DNA from 2 places in the Streptomyces sp. NPDC005566 genome. Region 2 is predicted to be linked to the other one. Evidence: riboswitches for the same ligand, from Rfam matches in the RefSeq annotation. Region 2 holds a riboswitch; the other holds the start of a gene.
What was found. A riboswitch is a leader RNA that binds a small molecule or an ion and turns the genes downstream of it on or off. The one in region 2 is predicted to bind glycine.
Positions count from the first base shown of each region.

Region 1: it holds a riboswitch for glycine, as region 2 does, so the genes downstream of both, gcvT (glycine cleavage system aminomethyltransferase GcvT) here and gcvP (aminomethyl-transferring glycine dehydrogenase) in region 2, are expected to answer to the same signal.

Region 1 covers NZ_JBEXDB010000014.1:149,474-157,150, reverse strand. Annotated here, with positions in the region: gene ABZS61_RS22775 (ABC transporter permease) at 1-711, opposite strand, end outside; gene ABZS61_RS22770 (ABC transporter substrate-binding protein) at 797-2,464, opposite strand; gene ABZS61_RS22765 (enhanced serine sensitivity protein SseB C-terminal domain-containing protein) at 2,651-3,442, opposite strand; gene ABZS61_RS22760 (enhanced serine sensitivity protein SseB) at 3,588-4,355, opposite strand; gene ABZS61_RS22755 (AAA family ATPase) at 4,498-5,172, opposite strand; glycine riboswitch at 5,360-5,457, shown strand; gene gcvT (glycine cleavage system aminomethyltransferase GcvT) at 5,615-6,745, shown strand; gene gcvH (glycine cleavage system protein GcvH) at 6,837-7,214, shown strand; gene glyA (serine hydroxymethyltransferase) at 7,233-7,677, shown strand, end outside.
Region 2 covers NZ_JBEXDB010000029.1:49,125-56,801, reverse strand. Annotated here, with positions in the region: gene ABZS61_RS32550 (FHA domain-containing protein) at 1-369, shown strand, start outside; gene ABZS61_RS32545 (MerR family transcriptional regulator) at 412-1,155, shown strand; gene ABZS61_RS32540 (bifunctional nuclease family protein) at 1,209-1,682, shown strand; gene ABZS61_RS32535 (MerR family transcriptional regulator) at 1,845-2,462, shown strand; gene ABZS61_RS32530 (DNA polymerase IV) at 2,538-3,992, shown strand; gene ABZS61_RS32525 (PRC-barrel domain-containing protein) at 3,914-4,285, opposite strand; glycine riboswitch at 4,419-4,514, shown strand; gene gcvP (aminomethyl-transferring glycine dehydrogenase) at 4,706-7,591, shown strand; gene ABZS61_RS32515 (DUF5999 family protein) at 7,662-7,677, opposite strand, start outside.

The DNA of each region.
Region 1 (7,677 bases), on a different contig from region 2:
CTCGGCGGTGCGGATGTAGTCCTCGCCGAGGACCTCCAGGACGCTGGCCCGGGTCATGCGCACGATCACGGCGAGCGGAATGGTCGCGAGGGCGATCGCGGGCAGCACCAGGTGCATGATCGCGTCCCAGGTCGCGTCGAGCTCACCGGTCAGCAGGCCGTCCAGGGTGGCGAATCCCGTGATGTTCGTGGCGTCGAGACCAGTGGAGAGCCGTCCGTAACTCGGGAAGATGTGCAGCTGGACGGCGAGGATGCCCTTGAGTATCAGCGCGAGGAAGAACACGGGGATGCAGATGCCGATCAGCGATCCGGACACCGAGGCGACGTCGAGCCAGCCACCGCGGTGGCGGGCGGCGAGGTAGCCCATCGGGATGCCGATCAGGACCGCGATGACGATCGCGGCGACGCTGAGCTCCACCGTGGCCGGGAAGCGCAGGACGAATTCGTCCCACACCGGCTGACCGGTCTGGGTGGACGTGCCCAGATCCAGTTCGAAGATGCGCTTGAGGAAGCGCCAGTACTGGACGTAGACGGGCTCGTCGAGCCCCAGCACCCGGTTGATGCGCGCCACTTCGGCTTCGGTCGCCCGCTCGCCCAGGATCGCTGAGGCGGGTCCGCCGGGCAGCCGGTTCAGCCACAGGAAGAGCAGAACCGACAGGCCGAGCAGGGTGGGTATGAGCTGTAGCAGTCTTCGTACGACGAGTCGCAGCACCCCGCGTGCCCCTTTCTTACGTGTCGAAAAGTGGGCCCGCCCGGCCACCGGGAAGGGGTGGCCGGGCGGACCCACTGATGTGCGGTTACTTGAAGGAGACCTCGGCGAAGTTCTCCTGCGTCAGCGGGGAGACCTTCGGCGGGTTGACGTTCTTGGCGAACGCGATCGCGGGCGGCGAGGACGAGATCGGGAGACCCGGCAGGTACTCCATGATGGTCTCGTTGGCCTTCTTGTACGCCTCGACGCGACCGGCGGGGTCGACGACCTTCGAAGCGGCGTTCACCGAGTCGAAGACCTTGGCGTCCTTGAAGCCCCACTGCTTGTCGGCGCCGGCGAACCAGGTACCGATGAAGTTGAAGCCGTCGTTGAAGTCACCGGTCCAGCCGAGCATGTGCAGGGCACAGGAACCGGCCTCGGTGGCGTCCAGGTAGTCCGGGGCCCACTTCATGGCCTTCGGGACGACCGTGATGCCGGCCTTCTCGAGGTCGGCCTTCATCAGCTCGAACATGTCCTGCGGGGCAGGCATGTAGGGGCGGGTGACCTCGGTCGGGTAGCAGAACTCGAGCGTGAGCTTGCTCTCTCCGGCGGCCTTCAGCAGCTGCTTCGACTTGTTCGTGTCGAAGGGGTACTGCTTCACCTTGTCCGAGAAGCCGGCGACCGTGTCGGGCATGAACTGCGTGGCGACCTTGCCGCCCTCGGGCAGCTGGGTCTTGACGATGTTCTCGCGGTCGATGGCGTGCGCGATGGCCTGCCGGACCTCGGGCTTCTTCAGCGCCGGGTTCTTCGACTGGGTCATGCCCACGTAAAAGAGGTTGAAGACGTCACGGGTCGGGACCTCGTAGCCCTCGCCCTCCAGCGTCTTGATGTCGGCGGGTGCGACCAGGTCGTAGCCGTCGATGTCACCGGCCTGGAGCGCCTGGCGGCGGCCCTCCTCGGTGTCGATCGTGCGGAAGACCAGGTTCTTCACCTTGGCCTTGGCGCCCCAGTAGTCATCGAAGCGCGCGAGGCTGACTTCCTTGTTGCTCTTGTTCCACTTGGTGATCTTGTACGGGCCGGTACCGGCGACCGTGCCTGCCACCTGGCTGTACTTGGGGTACGTGATCGCGTCGCCCTTGGCGGTCGCGTCCTGCTTCTCGTACTCCTTGAGGGCCTTCGGCGAGTGGATCGCCAGGGCCTGCAGGGAGAAGCCGCCGGGCAGGTTCGCCGAGGGCTCGTTGACCTCGATGACCGCCGTGTTGGCGTCCTTCGCGGTGCAGGACTTGTAGTTCGCCTTCGGCGCCTCGGGGTCCTCGTTCTTCGCGAAGCCGCCCATGATGGACTGCCAGTAGTACGAGACCGCGCTGGACTGGTACGTACCCGCCCAGTTGAACCAGTGGTCGTAGTTCGCGCAGACCGCGGCGGCGTTGAACTCCTCGCCGTCGTGGAACTTCACGTTCTTACGGAGGTTGAACGTCCACACCTTGCCGGCGGGGTCGCTCTCCCACGTCTCGGCGAGTCCGCCGACGAGCTTGCTTCCGCCGGGCTCGTGCTCGAGCAGGGCCTCGAAGGCCTGACGGGTGACCCGGAAGGTCTCACCGTCGCTGGCCAGCGCCGGGTCCAGGGACCCGGGGTCGCCCGCACCTGCGAAGACGAAGGTGTCCTTCGCTCCGTCCTTGGCATCGTTGTCCCGCTCGCTGGAGCAGCCCGTGGCGATCAGGCCGACGGCTACAGCCGCCGTGATCGCCCGAACAGTTCGGGACTTGAATATTCGCATGTGGGTCCACCCCAGGTCAGCAGTGTGTGGAGAGGTATTGATTCGCCCGAACACTACATTCGCGAAGCAGCGCGGAGAACAGTCCGCATAGCGGTGATACCTACCTGAGACCCGGACACTCAACAAACCGACCAGATACGGGACATCCTGCCCGCGCTAGTTAACCCGTTCGCAATCGGGGCGGGTTCAGCGCAGCTGCGAGGGCGGGTAGCCATACCCCGGCGCGGCGGCGGGCGGCGGGCCCGCCGGGGCGTGCGCCTCGCGGTCGTAGAACGGACGGGAGTTGGCGCGCAGCCACATGGCGACGGGGTCGTACTCGTCGGACATGGACACCGTCGAGACGGGCAGGCCGTCGGGGACCACGCCGATCGACTGCTGCATCATCGCGCGGACCGCGTCGACGGAGGGCCGGCCCGTGTCGTAGAGGTCGAGCCCGATCGCGAGGTACGGGGCGCCCAGCGCGGGCTGCACCCAGGCACGACGCAGCGCGCGGACGGCGGGGGTGCGGTGGGCATTGTGCGACAAAAGGGCGTAGAACTGCGGGATCTCGATGGCGGGTTCGGAGAGCTGCAGCGGCCCTGCGGGCATCCGGTCGAGGCCTGTCGCGATGCGGCGCAGGTCCAGCCAGGGGATGCCGACGCCGCCGCCGGGGGCATGCGGGTTGAGCCAGATGCCCCAGCGGTCGGGGAAGAGGGACCGGGCGATGTCGCGGCCGGTGACCAGCTCGTGGGACCTGTTCCAGCCACTGGCCGAGAGCTCCTGGGCGGAGGTCACGCAGGGGGCGTAGCCCAGGCCGTCGATCTCCATGTTGCCGTACTGGGCGTCGGGCGAGCCCGCCGTGCCGTGCCAGAGCAGCATCCAGACCCGGCCGTCGGTGAGGGCCCGCAGAAGCGCCTCGTAGGCGTCGGGGCGCCCGGGGGTCACTTGCCGCAGCATGTGCTCGACCTGCCCGGCCTCCGCGGTGCCTGACGCACTCACCCTGGGTCCCGCCCCTCTTCGTTCCGCTGCCCCGTCGTGCCGCGGTGCTGTTGTCCCGCTCCCGGGCACAGCGGGTGCGGCCTCGCCATCAAACCAGCTTATGCGCCGCCCCTGACACCGGCTTGACGCCACGGGCGAACCTGACTCAGTACCCCTCGCGCCGGTAGAACGGCCGTACCTTCTCCAGCATCCAGTCACCCACGGGGTCCTGGGCCACGTCGAGGAGGACCAGATTGACCCGCCACTGCAGCTGGACCCGGCCCAGCGCACGGCCCAGCGCCTCCATCGGGGCGCTCTGTCCCGCGCCGTCCCAGGTGGCGAACTCGACGCCGACGAAGAGGACGGGGTCGTCGCCCTCGATGCTGGCCAGCGCCCTGCGCGCCGTACTCACGACACCGATGCCCTGGAATTCACCGGCCACCGCGGCCAGGAAATCGACGGGGTCCTCCTTCCAGTCCGGCTCATAGAGCCGCACCCGCCCGCCGGAGGGCCCGTCCAGTGCGGTGCGCCCGGCCCGGCAGAGTTCGGCGACGGCCGGCGGCGGCAGCGGCACACCGACCGCCCCGCCGGGATTGACGGCGATGCCGAGCTGCGGGGGCAGTCCGCGGGCGAATTCGCGGGCGGGCGCGACGGTGAACGAGAGATGGGCGCCGACGCAGTACAGGAACTGGGCCTCGGAGCTGAACACCGGTACGTACGCGGCGCCGTCGATGTCGACCGTCGGCAGGTCGAGGTCGGGGCTGTCGGGTCCGCCGCCGTTCGGCAGGGGCACCCACACGCGGCTGCGGCCGAGTACCTCGACCAGGCGGCCGCCGGCCCCGGGCACGCCGAGGGAGGCGCTGAGCACTTCCTCGAGCTCGTTGGCCGGCCATCCGTGCTGCGGATGGACGGGGGCCTGGGCCGGAATGTCCACGGTGTCTGTGTCCCTTTCTCGCCGTGCTGTGCGGCAGAAACCATAGTCCGAGCCGCGCCCGGACGGCAGTGACACGGGAAACAGCGCAGGCCGGGGCGACCGGACCGTCCAGATTCCGGACGGCCGGACGGATCTCGACGGTCTATGCGTTTGCGAACGAAATCCGTTCGATCGCGGTGGCGGCCTCCCGGTCGAGCAGGACCGCGGACGCGCAACCGGGCGGCAGCAGTCCGCTCTCCGTGTCGCGCAGCAGCCGTCCGACCGCACCGCGGTGCCGGGCGAAGGCGTATCCGGAGACACCCCGTCCGCGCTCCCGCTGGCCCGCCCTGGCCACATGAGGGGTGACGTCGAGCAGGACGAGGTGCAGCGTGCGGCTCCGGCGCCCGGCCTCGCGGGCCAGCCAGCGCCGCACCCAGGCCTGGGTTCCGCAGTCGTGCACGACGACGGACCCTCCCGAGCGCAGCGCCCGCCACAGCCCGAGGTAGTGCGCGGCACGGACCAGGGGACGGTAGAGGGCGTACGGGAGTAAGGCGGGCAGGGAGCCCGCCCAGCGGTCCCTGGTGTCCTGGGAGTCGATGGCGTGCTCCCGCACCGCGCGCCGGATCAACGTCGACTTCCCGCTGCCGGGCAGTCCGGAGACCACCACCACATCGCCCGCCACGAAGTCCAGGCTGCGCGGGCCGAGCCCGTTCCTGCCCCGCAGATCACGCACCACCGGAGCGTGCGTGCCCCGGAGCCCCCGAGCGCGGGCACCCTGCTGCGCGGGCATCGCTCCGCGCGCTGCCCCTGCGGTCGTCGCGTACGGCTGCAACGTCATCGCCCTCCCCCTGCCGAGTCGCCACACCTGGCCTGCCCAAGAAGTGTAAAGAAAAGGTAATACGGGACAACCGGTTCCGGTCGCACATGTCGGCGCCCGAGCGTCCCCGGCTGCCTGCGCGGATCCGGTCGCCCCACTCTGGCGCAATGCGTGCGATGATGACCCCGCCAACTGCATACCGGCCGTTTGAATCCGCGCGGGAGAGTCCCGGTCACTGTGTGCACCGGGCGCCGAAGGAGCAAGTTCCTCCCTTGAATCTCTCAGGCCCCGTACCGCGTGGATGAGGCAGATCTGAAAAGCGGGCCGCTCGCGCGGCTCCACCCAAGGTGCAAGCCGACCCCCGCAGGGGCTGACCCTTTCAGGGGCTCTCGGCGAACCTCTCAGGTTCCGATGACAGATGGGGAGGGAACGTCCTCTGTCGCCATGCCCTGGAGCCATGCCCATGAGCACTGCCCCCGCCTCCCGTCTCACCGCCCTCGATGCGCTGCACCGTTCCCTGGGCGCGACCATGACCGATTTCGCCGGCTGGGACATGCCCCTGCGGTACGCCAGTGAGCGCGACGAGCACAACGCCGTGCGCACCCGGGCCGGACTCTTCGACCTGTCGCACATGGGCGAGATCACCGTCACCGGACCGCAGGCCGCGGCCTTCCTGAACTTCGCACTCGTGGGCAACATCGCCACCATCGGCGTGGGCCGGGCCCGCTACACGATGATCGTCGCCGAGGACGGCGGGATCCTGGACGACCTGATCGTCTACCGCCTGGGTGAGACCGAGGCCCCCGAGTATCTGGTCGTCGCCAACGCGGGCAACGCACAGCTCGTACTCGACACGCTCACGGGGCGCGCCGGGGACTTCGACACCGAGGTGCGCGACGACCGCGACGCCTACGCGCTGCTCGCCGTCCAGGGCCCCGAGTCGCCCGCCATCCTGAAGTCGGTCACGGACGCCGACCTGGACGGGCTGAAGTACTACGCGGGCCTGCCCGGCACCGTCGCCGGTGTTCCCGCACTCATCGCCCGTACCGGCTACACCGGCGAGGACGGCTTCGAGCTCTTCGTGGCTCCCGAGCACGCCGAGCAGCTGTGGAAGGCGCTCACCGAGGCGGGCGCCCCGCACGGCCTGATCCCGTGCGGTCTCTCCTGCCGCGACACGCTGCGCCTGGAGGCGGGCATGCCGCTGTACGGGCACGAGCTGACGACCGCGCTGACCCCGTTCGACGCGGGCCTGGGCCGGGTCGTGAAGTTCGAGAAGGAGGGCGACTTCGTCGGCCGCGAGGCGCTGCTGGCCGCCGCCGAGCGTGCCGAGACCGCCCCGCCCCGCAAGCTCGTCGGCCTGGTGGCCGAGGGCCGCAGGGTGCCGCGCGCCGGCTTCCAGGTCGTCGCCGACGGCAAGGTCGTCGGCGAGGTCACGTCCGGCGCACCGTCGCCGACGCTGGGCAAGCCGATCGCCATGGCGTACGTGGACGCGGCGCACGCCGCGCCCGGCACCGAGGGCGTCGGCGTAGACATCCGGGGCACCCATGAGGCGTACGAGGTCGTCGCCCTGCCCTTCTACAAGCGTCAGAAGTGACGACGGGGCGTCCCGCACGTGACGTAGTCCCGTCTCACACCGTAAGACCACCGTTCATCAGCACTCCCCCGCGTACAGGAGAATTCAGGTCATGAGCAACCCCCAGCAGCTGCGGTACAGCAAGGAGCACGAGTGGCTGTCGGCCCTCGAGGACGGTGTGGCCACGGTCGGTATCACCGAGTTCGCGGCCAACGCGCTCGGCGACGTCGTCTACGCCCAGCTCCCGGCGGTCGGTGACACGGTGACCGCGGGCGAGACCTGCGGTGAGCTGGAGTCGACCAAGTCGGTCAGCGACCTGTACTCGCCGGTGACCGGTGAGGTCACCGAGGCCAACCAGGACGTCGTGGACGACCCGGCGCTGGTGAACTCCGCCCCCTTCGAGGGCGGCTGGCTGTTCAAGGTGCGCGTCGCGGAGGAGCCGAAGGACCTGCTCTCCGCCGACGAGTACTCCGAGTTCTCCGGCAACTGAGACCCAAGGGACCCCCTGATGTCGCTTCTCAACTCCTCCCTCCACGAGCTGGACCCGGACGTCGCCGCCGCTGTCGACGCCGAGCTCCACCGCCAGCAGTCCACCCTCGAGATGATCGCTTCGGAGAACTTCGCTCCGGTCGCGGTCATGGAGGCGCAGGGCTCTGTCCTCACCAACAAGTACGCCGAGGGCTACCCCGGCCGTCGTTACTACGGCGGCTGCGAGCACGTCGACGTGGTCGAGCAGATCGCGATCGACCGGATCAAGGCGCTCTTCGGCGCCGAGGCCGCGAACGTCCAGCCGCACTCCGGTGCGCAGGCGAACGCCGCCGCGATGTTCGCGCTGCTGAAGCCGGGCGACACCATCATGGGCCTGAACCTGGCCCACGGCGGTCACCTGACCCACGGCATGAAGATCAACTTCTCCGGCAAGCTCTACAATGTGGTCCCGTACCACGTCGACG
Region 2 (7,677 bases):
GGACAGACTGCCGTTCCTTCCCTCTCGCCGGAAGCACAGGCAGCCGTCGACGCGCTGCCCGCGGGATCCGCGCTCCTGGTGGTGCGCCGCGGTCCGAACTCCGGCAGCCGCTTCCTGTTGGACGGCGAGCTGACCACTGCGGGCCGTCACCCGCAGAGCGACATCTTCCTCGACGACGTGACCGTGTCGCGGCGCCATGTGGAGTTCCGCAGGAGCCCGGACGGTAGTTTCACCGTGGGCGACGTCGGCAGCCTCAACGGCACCTACGTCAACCGTGAGCGCATCGATTCCGTCCTGCTGTCCAACGGCGACGAAGTTCAGATCGGCAAGTACCGGCTGGTCTTCTACGCGAGCCAGCGGGGCGTCTGACCCTCCCCCGGACTGCGTCCGGTAGGACCCCCAGGAAGGTTCATGCTGCGAACACCGACAGGCGGTGCCGGTCACGGCACCGCCGCCGCGGACGAGCGCGCCATGAGCATCGGCACGGTGCTTCTGCAGCTGCGCGACGAGTTTCCCGAAGTAACGATCTCCAAGATCCGCTTTCTGGAGGCCGAGGGGCTCATCGAGCCGCAGCGGACGCCCTCCGGCTATCGCAAGTTCAGCCCGGCCGACATCGAGCGGCTGGCCCAGGTGCTGCGCATGCAGCGGGACCACTATCTTCCCCTCAAGGTCATCCGTGAGCACCTGGACGCCCTCGCCCGCGGCGAGCAGGCCGCGCTGCCGTCCGGCGGCGGACAGGGCGAGCTCGTGGACGGTCGCTGGGAGCCGGACCCCGGCCGGGCCACAGCCGCCCGGATCGGGCGCTCCGAGCTTCTTGCCGCCGCTGACGTCAGTGAGGACCAGCTCGTCGAGTGGGAGTCCTACGGGCTGATCGCTCCGTCTCCTGAGGGAAGCTACGAAGCCGAGGCGGTGACCGTCGCGAGACTTGTGGCGGATCTGGGGCGATTCGGTCTGGAACCTCGTCATCTGCGGGCCGTCAAGGCCGCCGCGGATCGTGAGGCAGGACTGGTCGAACAGGTGGTCGCGCCCCTGCGTAGGCACCGGAATCCGCAGACCAGGGCCCATGCGGAGGCCACCGCGAGAGAGCTCGCGGAGCTGTCCGTCCGGCTCCACGCGGCCTTCGTGCAGACCGCCCTCAAGGTCCGGTTCCACTGACCGCGGCGGAGCCCGACTATCCAAACATGGCGGGCACGTCCTAGGGTTGCTGTGTGAACGAGCTCGACGTTGTGGGTGTCCGGGTGGAAATGCCCTCCAACCAACCGATCGTGCTCCTGCGTGAAGTGGGAGGCGACCGGTACCTCCCCATTTGGATCGGCCCTGGGGAAGCGACCGCGATCGCCTTCGCCCAGCAGGGCATGGCTCCGGCCAGGCCGCTGACCCATGATCTCTTCAAGGATGTGCTCGAGGCCGTCGGCCAGGAGCTCACAGAGGTCCGGATCACGGACCTCAGAGAAGGGGTTTTCTACGCGGAGCTGGTCTTCGCCAGCGGAGTCGAGGTGAGCGCGCGGCCGTCCGACGCCATAGCGCTCGCCCTGCGTACCGGCACGCCGATCTACGGCAGCGACGGTGTGCTGGACGACGCCGGGATCGCCATCCCGGACGAGCAGGAGGACGAGGTCGAGAAGTTCCGTGAGTTCCTCGACCAGATCTCACCGGAGGACTTCGGTACGAACAGTCAGTGACCGTCCCGTGCAGTGCCCGCATCCGACAAGCCGTTCCCGGAAACGAGACACGGGAAACCACCCTCAGGGTGATTATCACTCGGCGTGCCGAGTGTGGCGATCGTTGACGCACCCCTGGTGACTGCCTACCTTCGAGATGGCAGGTCAAGGACGGAGGTCGGCGTGAGAAGCAGCGGCGACGGTACGGCTGCAGGTGGGCCGTACCGGCAGCACAGCAGTGCGGCCGACCACACCATCAGACAGCCGGTTCAGCCGGCGGCGGTGGCAGCGGACGGTGCGGTAGTGGCAGGTGACATCGGCTACCGGGGGCCGACGGCGTGCGCGGCGGCCGGGATCACCTACCGACAGCTCGACTACTGGGCCCGTACGGGTCTGGTGGAACCGAGCGTGCGTCCGGCGTACGGGTCGGGGACACAGCGCCTCTACAGTTTTCGGGACGTTGTCCTCCTCAAGATCGTGAAGCGGTTCCTCGACACAGGTGTCGCGCTGCAGAACATCCGCACCACGGTCCAGCACCTGAGGGCCCGCGGATTCACGGATCTTGAACGGATGACCCTGATGAGCGACGGGGCGACGGTCTACGAGTGCTCCTCGCCCGACGAGGTCGTGGATCTGCTCCAGGGGGGCCAGGGCGTCTTCGGTATCGCCGTGGGCGTCGTCTGGCGTGATGTGGACGCGACCCTGTCCCAGCTCCACGGGGAGCGGGTCGACACGGGGGAGACGCTGATCGGCAACAACCCCGCGGACGAGCTGGCCCGGCGGCGCAACCGCGCGGGCTGAGCCACCGGGCCTGCCCCGCGCCGCACAGGCGCGGAGCAGGCCCGTTGTCAGTGGCATAGGGCAGCATCGGTAGGTGTGAGATCCGCTCCCACCATCCTGCATCTGGACATGGATGCCTTCTACGCCTCTGCCGAGCAGGCGGCGAAGCCCAGCCTGCGCGGCAAACCGGTGGTGGTGGGCGGACTGGGGATGCGCGGGGTGGTTGCCACCGCGTCGTACGAAGCCCGGCGGTTCGGTGTGCATTCGGCGATGCCCATGGCGCAGGCCAGACGGCTGGCACCCAACGCCGCCTATCTGGTGCCGCGCTTCGCGCTCTACCGGACGGTCAGCGACCAGGTGATGGAGCTCCTCGGGCGGCTGTCGCCGCTCGTCGAGCCGCTCAGCCTGGACGAGGCGTTCGTCGACCTGGAGGCCGGTGGGGTCGCCGATGACGCGGCATCGGCCCGTGCGATCGGTGAGCAGCTGCGCACGGTCATCACAGGCGTCACCGGACTCAGCGGTTCGGTCGGCCTGGCCGGTTCCAAGATGCTGGCCAAGATCGCCTCGGAGGAGGCGAAACCGGACGGTCTCCTGCTCATCGAGCCGGGTACGGAGCGCGAACTGCTCGCTCCCATGTCCGTGCGGATCCTGCCGGGCGTCGGGCCCGCCACCGGGGACCATCTGCGGCGCGCTGGGATGACGGTGGTCCAGGACCTTGCCGAGGCGGGGGAGGCGGAGCTCGTCCGTCTGCTGGGCAAGGCGCACGGCGTCGCGCTGTACCGCATGGCACTCGGGCACGACGACCGGCCCGTCGTCGCGGAACGGGACGCGAAGTCCGTATCGGTCGAGGACACCTTCGACGTGGACCTGCACGACCGGGTCCGGGTCAGGACGGAGGTCGAGAGGCTGGCCGGACGGTGTGTGGAGCGCCTGCGGGGCGCGGGGCGGTCGGGGCGGACCGTCGTGCTCAAGGTGCGCCGCTACGACTTCTCCACGCTCACCCGCTCCGAGACCCTGCGCGGCCCCACGGACGACCCCACGGTCGTCAGAGAAGCCGCGGCGCGGTTGCTGGAGGCCGTTGACACCACCGGTGGCGTACGGCTCTTGGGAGTGGGCGTCACGGGGCTCGCGGACTTCACCCAGGAGGATCTCTTCGCGCAGGCCGCCGATGCGCTGCAGGCGGTGGCGGACGAGTCGGAGGGCGGGGCCGGCGGTGCCCCCGACGAGCCGGTCACGGCGGAGGAGGCGGCCGAGGAGAGGGCGGACCGGCTGGCGGGCCGGCGGTGGCCCGCAGGCCACGACGTCCGGCACGACGTCCACGGCCACGGCTGGGTGCAGGGCAGCGGCGTCGGCCGTGTCACGGTCCGGTTCGAGGAGCCGGGGGAGCGGCCGGGCCGGGTGCGCACGTTCCGTGTCGACGATCCGCAGCTCCAGCCGGCCGACCCGCTGCCCCTGGTCCGAGACCCCGTGGACTACTCCTCGTGGCCGGCCAGCCTGCCGAAGTCCCTGTCGGGCCCGGTGCCGCCCGGCGCGGCGGAGTCCAGCCCGTAATGGCGGTACAGCTGCAGCTCCTGCTCAGGGGAGAGATGGCGGCCGACTCCGAAGTCGGGAGCGTCCTTGATCAGGGCGCGGTCGAAGGGGATCACCAGGGTGCCGTCGACGAATTCGCTCGGTTCCAGCGGGACGAAGGCGTCCCGGGTGAAGAGTCCGGTGCGCACGGCCGCCCACTCGGGTACGCCGGTGGCATCGTCGAGATAGACCTCGTCCACCGTTCCGATCTTGGAGCCTTGGCGGTCGTAGGCCTTGCGGCCGATCAGGCTGCGCGGATCGATGTCGGTCTGCACGGTGCCTCCCACTGGTCGCACTGCGGTCAGGGTGGTCGCAACTGCTCCACAGGCACTACGAAAGGCCAGATCCGGGGCTTCGGCCACTCGAGACGGCCCGCGCCGGCCCGCTGGTAGTCTGGAACACGGCTGCTGACCCTGTGCGGGAGAGTCCTCCGGAGAAATCCGGTGGCGCCGAAGGAGCAACTCCTCCCCGGAATCTCTCAGGCCCCCGTACCGCACGGACGAGGTCACTCTGGAAAGCAGGACGGGATCCGTACGGCTCGTGCCGTGGCGGGCCCCATCCTCACCGACGGTGAAAGCCGGTGTGCCTCAGGGCGTGCCGGTGAAGCTCTCAGGTCGAGATGACAGATGGGGAGGCCGTTCGGGCAGCCACGCCGTGGTGCCCCTCGCAGGTCGTGAGACCAGGAGGCCTCCATCATGACCCCCCGTCGCACTCCGCTCTCCCAGCTGGAGCAGGGCATTCCCTTCGAGCAGCGCCACATCGGGCCCGATGCCGAGGCCCAGGCCAAGATGCTCGCGCACGTCGGATACGGCTCCCTCGACGAGCTGACCGCCGCTGCCGTGCCGGACGTGATCAAGAGCGCCGAGGCGCTGGACCTCCCGGCTGCCCGTACCGAGGCCGAGGTCCTGGCCGAGCTGCGACGCCTCGCCGACCGCAACCAGGTCCTCGCACCGATGATCGGGCTCGGCTACTACGGCACGTTCACCCCGCCCGTGATCCTGCGCAACGTCATGGAGAACCCCGCCTGGTACACGGCGTACACGCCCTACCAGCCGGAGATCTCCCAGGGGCGGCTCGAGGCCCTGCTGAACTTCCAGACGATGGTGGCCGACCTGACCGGTCTGCCCACCTCCGGTGCCTCCCTCCTCGACGAGGGCACGGCGGCTGCCGAGGCCATGGCGCTCGCACGGCGCGTGGGCAAGGTCAGGAACGGCGTCTTCCTGGTCGACGCCGACACCCTGCCGCAGACCGTCGCCGTGATCCGGACCCGCGCCGAACCGACCGGCGTCGAGGTGGTCGTCGCAGACCTCACCGACGGAATTCCGGCCGAGGTCGCCGAGCGCGGCGTCTTCGGCGTCCTGCTGCAGTACCCGGGCGCCTCCGGAGCGGTCCGTGACATCAAGCCCGTCATCGACCGCGCACACGAGCTCGGTGCGATCGTCACCGTCGCGGCCGATCTGCTGGCCCTGACCCTGCTCACCTCCCCCGGCGAGCTGGGCGCGGACGTGGCCGTCGGGACCACGCAGCGCTTCGGTGTCCCGATGGGCTTCGGCGGACCGCACGCCGGCTTCATGGCCGTCCGCGAGAAGTTCGCGCGCAGCCTGCCCGGCCGTCTCGTGGGCGTCTCCGTCGACGCCGACGGCAACAAGGCGTACCGGCTCGCCCTCCAGACCCGCGAGCAGCACATCCGCCGGGAGAAGGCCACCAGCAACATCTGCACCGCGCAGGTGCTGCTCGCCGTCATGGCGGGGATGTACGCCGTCTACCACGGCCCCGACGGTCTGCGCACGATCGCGCGGCGCACCCACAGGTACGCCACGATCCTGGCCGACGGCCTGCGGGCCGCCGGTGCCGACGTGGTGCACGGCGCCTACTTCGACACGCTCACCGTGAGCGTTCCCGGCGCAGCTGCCGGTGTGGTCGCCGGTGCCCGCGAGCGCGGGGTGAACCTGCGGCTCGTCGACGCCGACCACGTCTCCATCGCCTGCGACGAGACCACCACCCGTGCGCAGATCGCGGCTGTCTGGGCCGCCTTCGGAGCCGGCGGCGACATCGAGGCCCTCGACGCCGACGCAGGCGACGCGCTGCCCGCGAACCTGCTGCGCACCGACACCGTCCTCGCCCACCCGGTCTTCCACCAGCACCGTTCCGAGACGGCGATGCTGCGCTACCTGCGCAAGCTCGCCGACCGCGACTACGCGCTGGACCGCGGCATGATCCCGCTCGGCTCCTGCACCATGAAGCTCAACGCCACCGCCGAGATGGAGTCGATCACCTGGCCCGAATTCGGTGCGCTGCACCCCTTCGCGCCGGCCGAGCAGGCACAGGGCTTCCTCACCCTCATCCGCGAGCTGGAGGAGCGCCTGGCCGAGGTCACCGGCTACGACGCCGTCTCCCTCCAGCCCAACGCGGGCTCCCAGGGTGAGTTCGCCGGTCTTCTGGCCGTCCGCGCCTACCACCGGGCCAATGGTGACGAGGGGCGTACGGTCTGCCTCATCCCGTCCTCCGCGCACGGCACCAACGCCGCGAGCGCCGTGATGGCCGGGATGAAGGTCGTCGTCGTGAAGACCGCCGACGACGGCGAAGTCGACATCGACGACCTGCGCGCCAAGATCGAGAAGCACCGCGACGAACTCGCGGTCCTGATGATCACCTACCCGTCCACGCACGGTGTCTTCGAGGAGCACGTCGCCGCGATCTGCGGCGAGGTGCACGACGCGGGCGGTCAGGTGTACGTCGACGGCGCCAACCTCAACGCGCTGGTGGGCCTCGCCAAGCCGGGCAAGTTCGGCGGCGACGTCTCGCACCTGAACCTGCACAAGACCTTCTGCATCCCGCACGGCGGCGGTGGCCCGGGCGTCGGCCCGGTCGGTGTCCGTGCGCACCTGGCGCCGTACCTTCCCAACCACCCGCTCCAGCCGGCCGCCGGTCCCGAGACCGGCGTCGGCCCGATCTCGGCGGCCCCGTGGGGCTCGGCCGGAATCCTCCCTATCTCCTGGGCGTACGTACGCCTGATGGGCGGCGAGGGACTGAAGCGTGCGACGCAGGTCGCCGTGCTCGCGGCCAACTACATCGCCAAGCGTCTGGAACCGCATTTCCCGATCCTGTACAACGGCCCGGCCGGTCTGGTCGCACACGAGTGCATCGTGGATCTGCGCCCGATCTCCAAGGCGACAGGCGTCAGCATCGACGACGTCGCCAAGCGGCTGATCGACTACGGCTTCCATTCGCCGACGATGTCGTTCCCGGTGGCCGGGACGCTGATGATCGAGCCCACCGAGAGCGAGGACCTCGCGGAGCTCGACCGGTTCTGCGACACGATGATCGCCATTCGCGGTGAGATCGAGAAGGTCGCATCGGGCGCGTGGAGCGCGGAGGACAACCCGCTGAGCAACGCCCCGCACACGGCGGCCGCGCTCGGTGGCGAGTGGACGCACGCCTACAGCCGCGAAGAGGCTGTCTTCCCGGCCGGCGTCACGCCTTCGGACAAGTACTGGCCGCCGGTGCGCCGGATCGACGGCGCCTTCGGCGACCGCAATCTGGTCTGCTCCTGCCCGCCGCTGGACGAGTACGACCAGTAGAAACGCGGACACCCGTCGGGGCCGGTGCGGAGACCACTCCGGGCCGGCCCCCGTGTTTCTCCGGCCGCGGTCAGGCGGCCTTCATC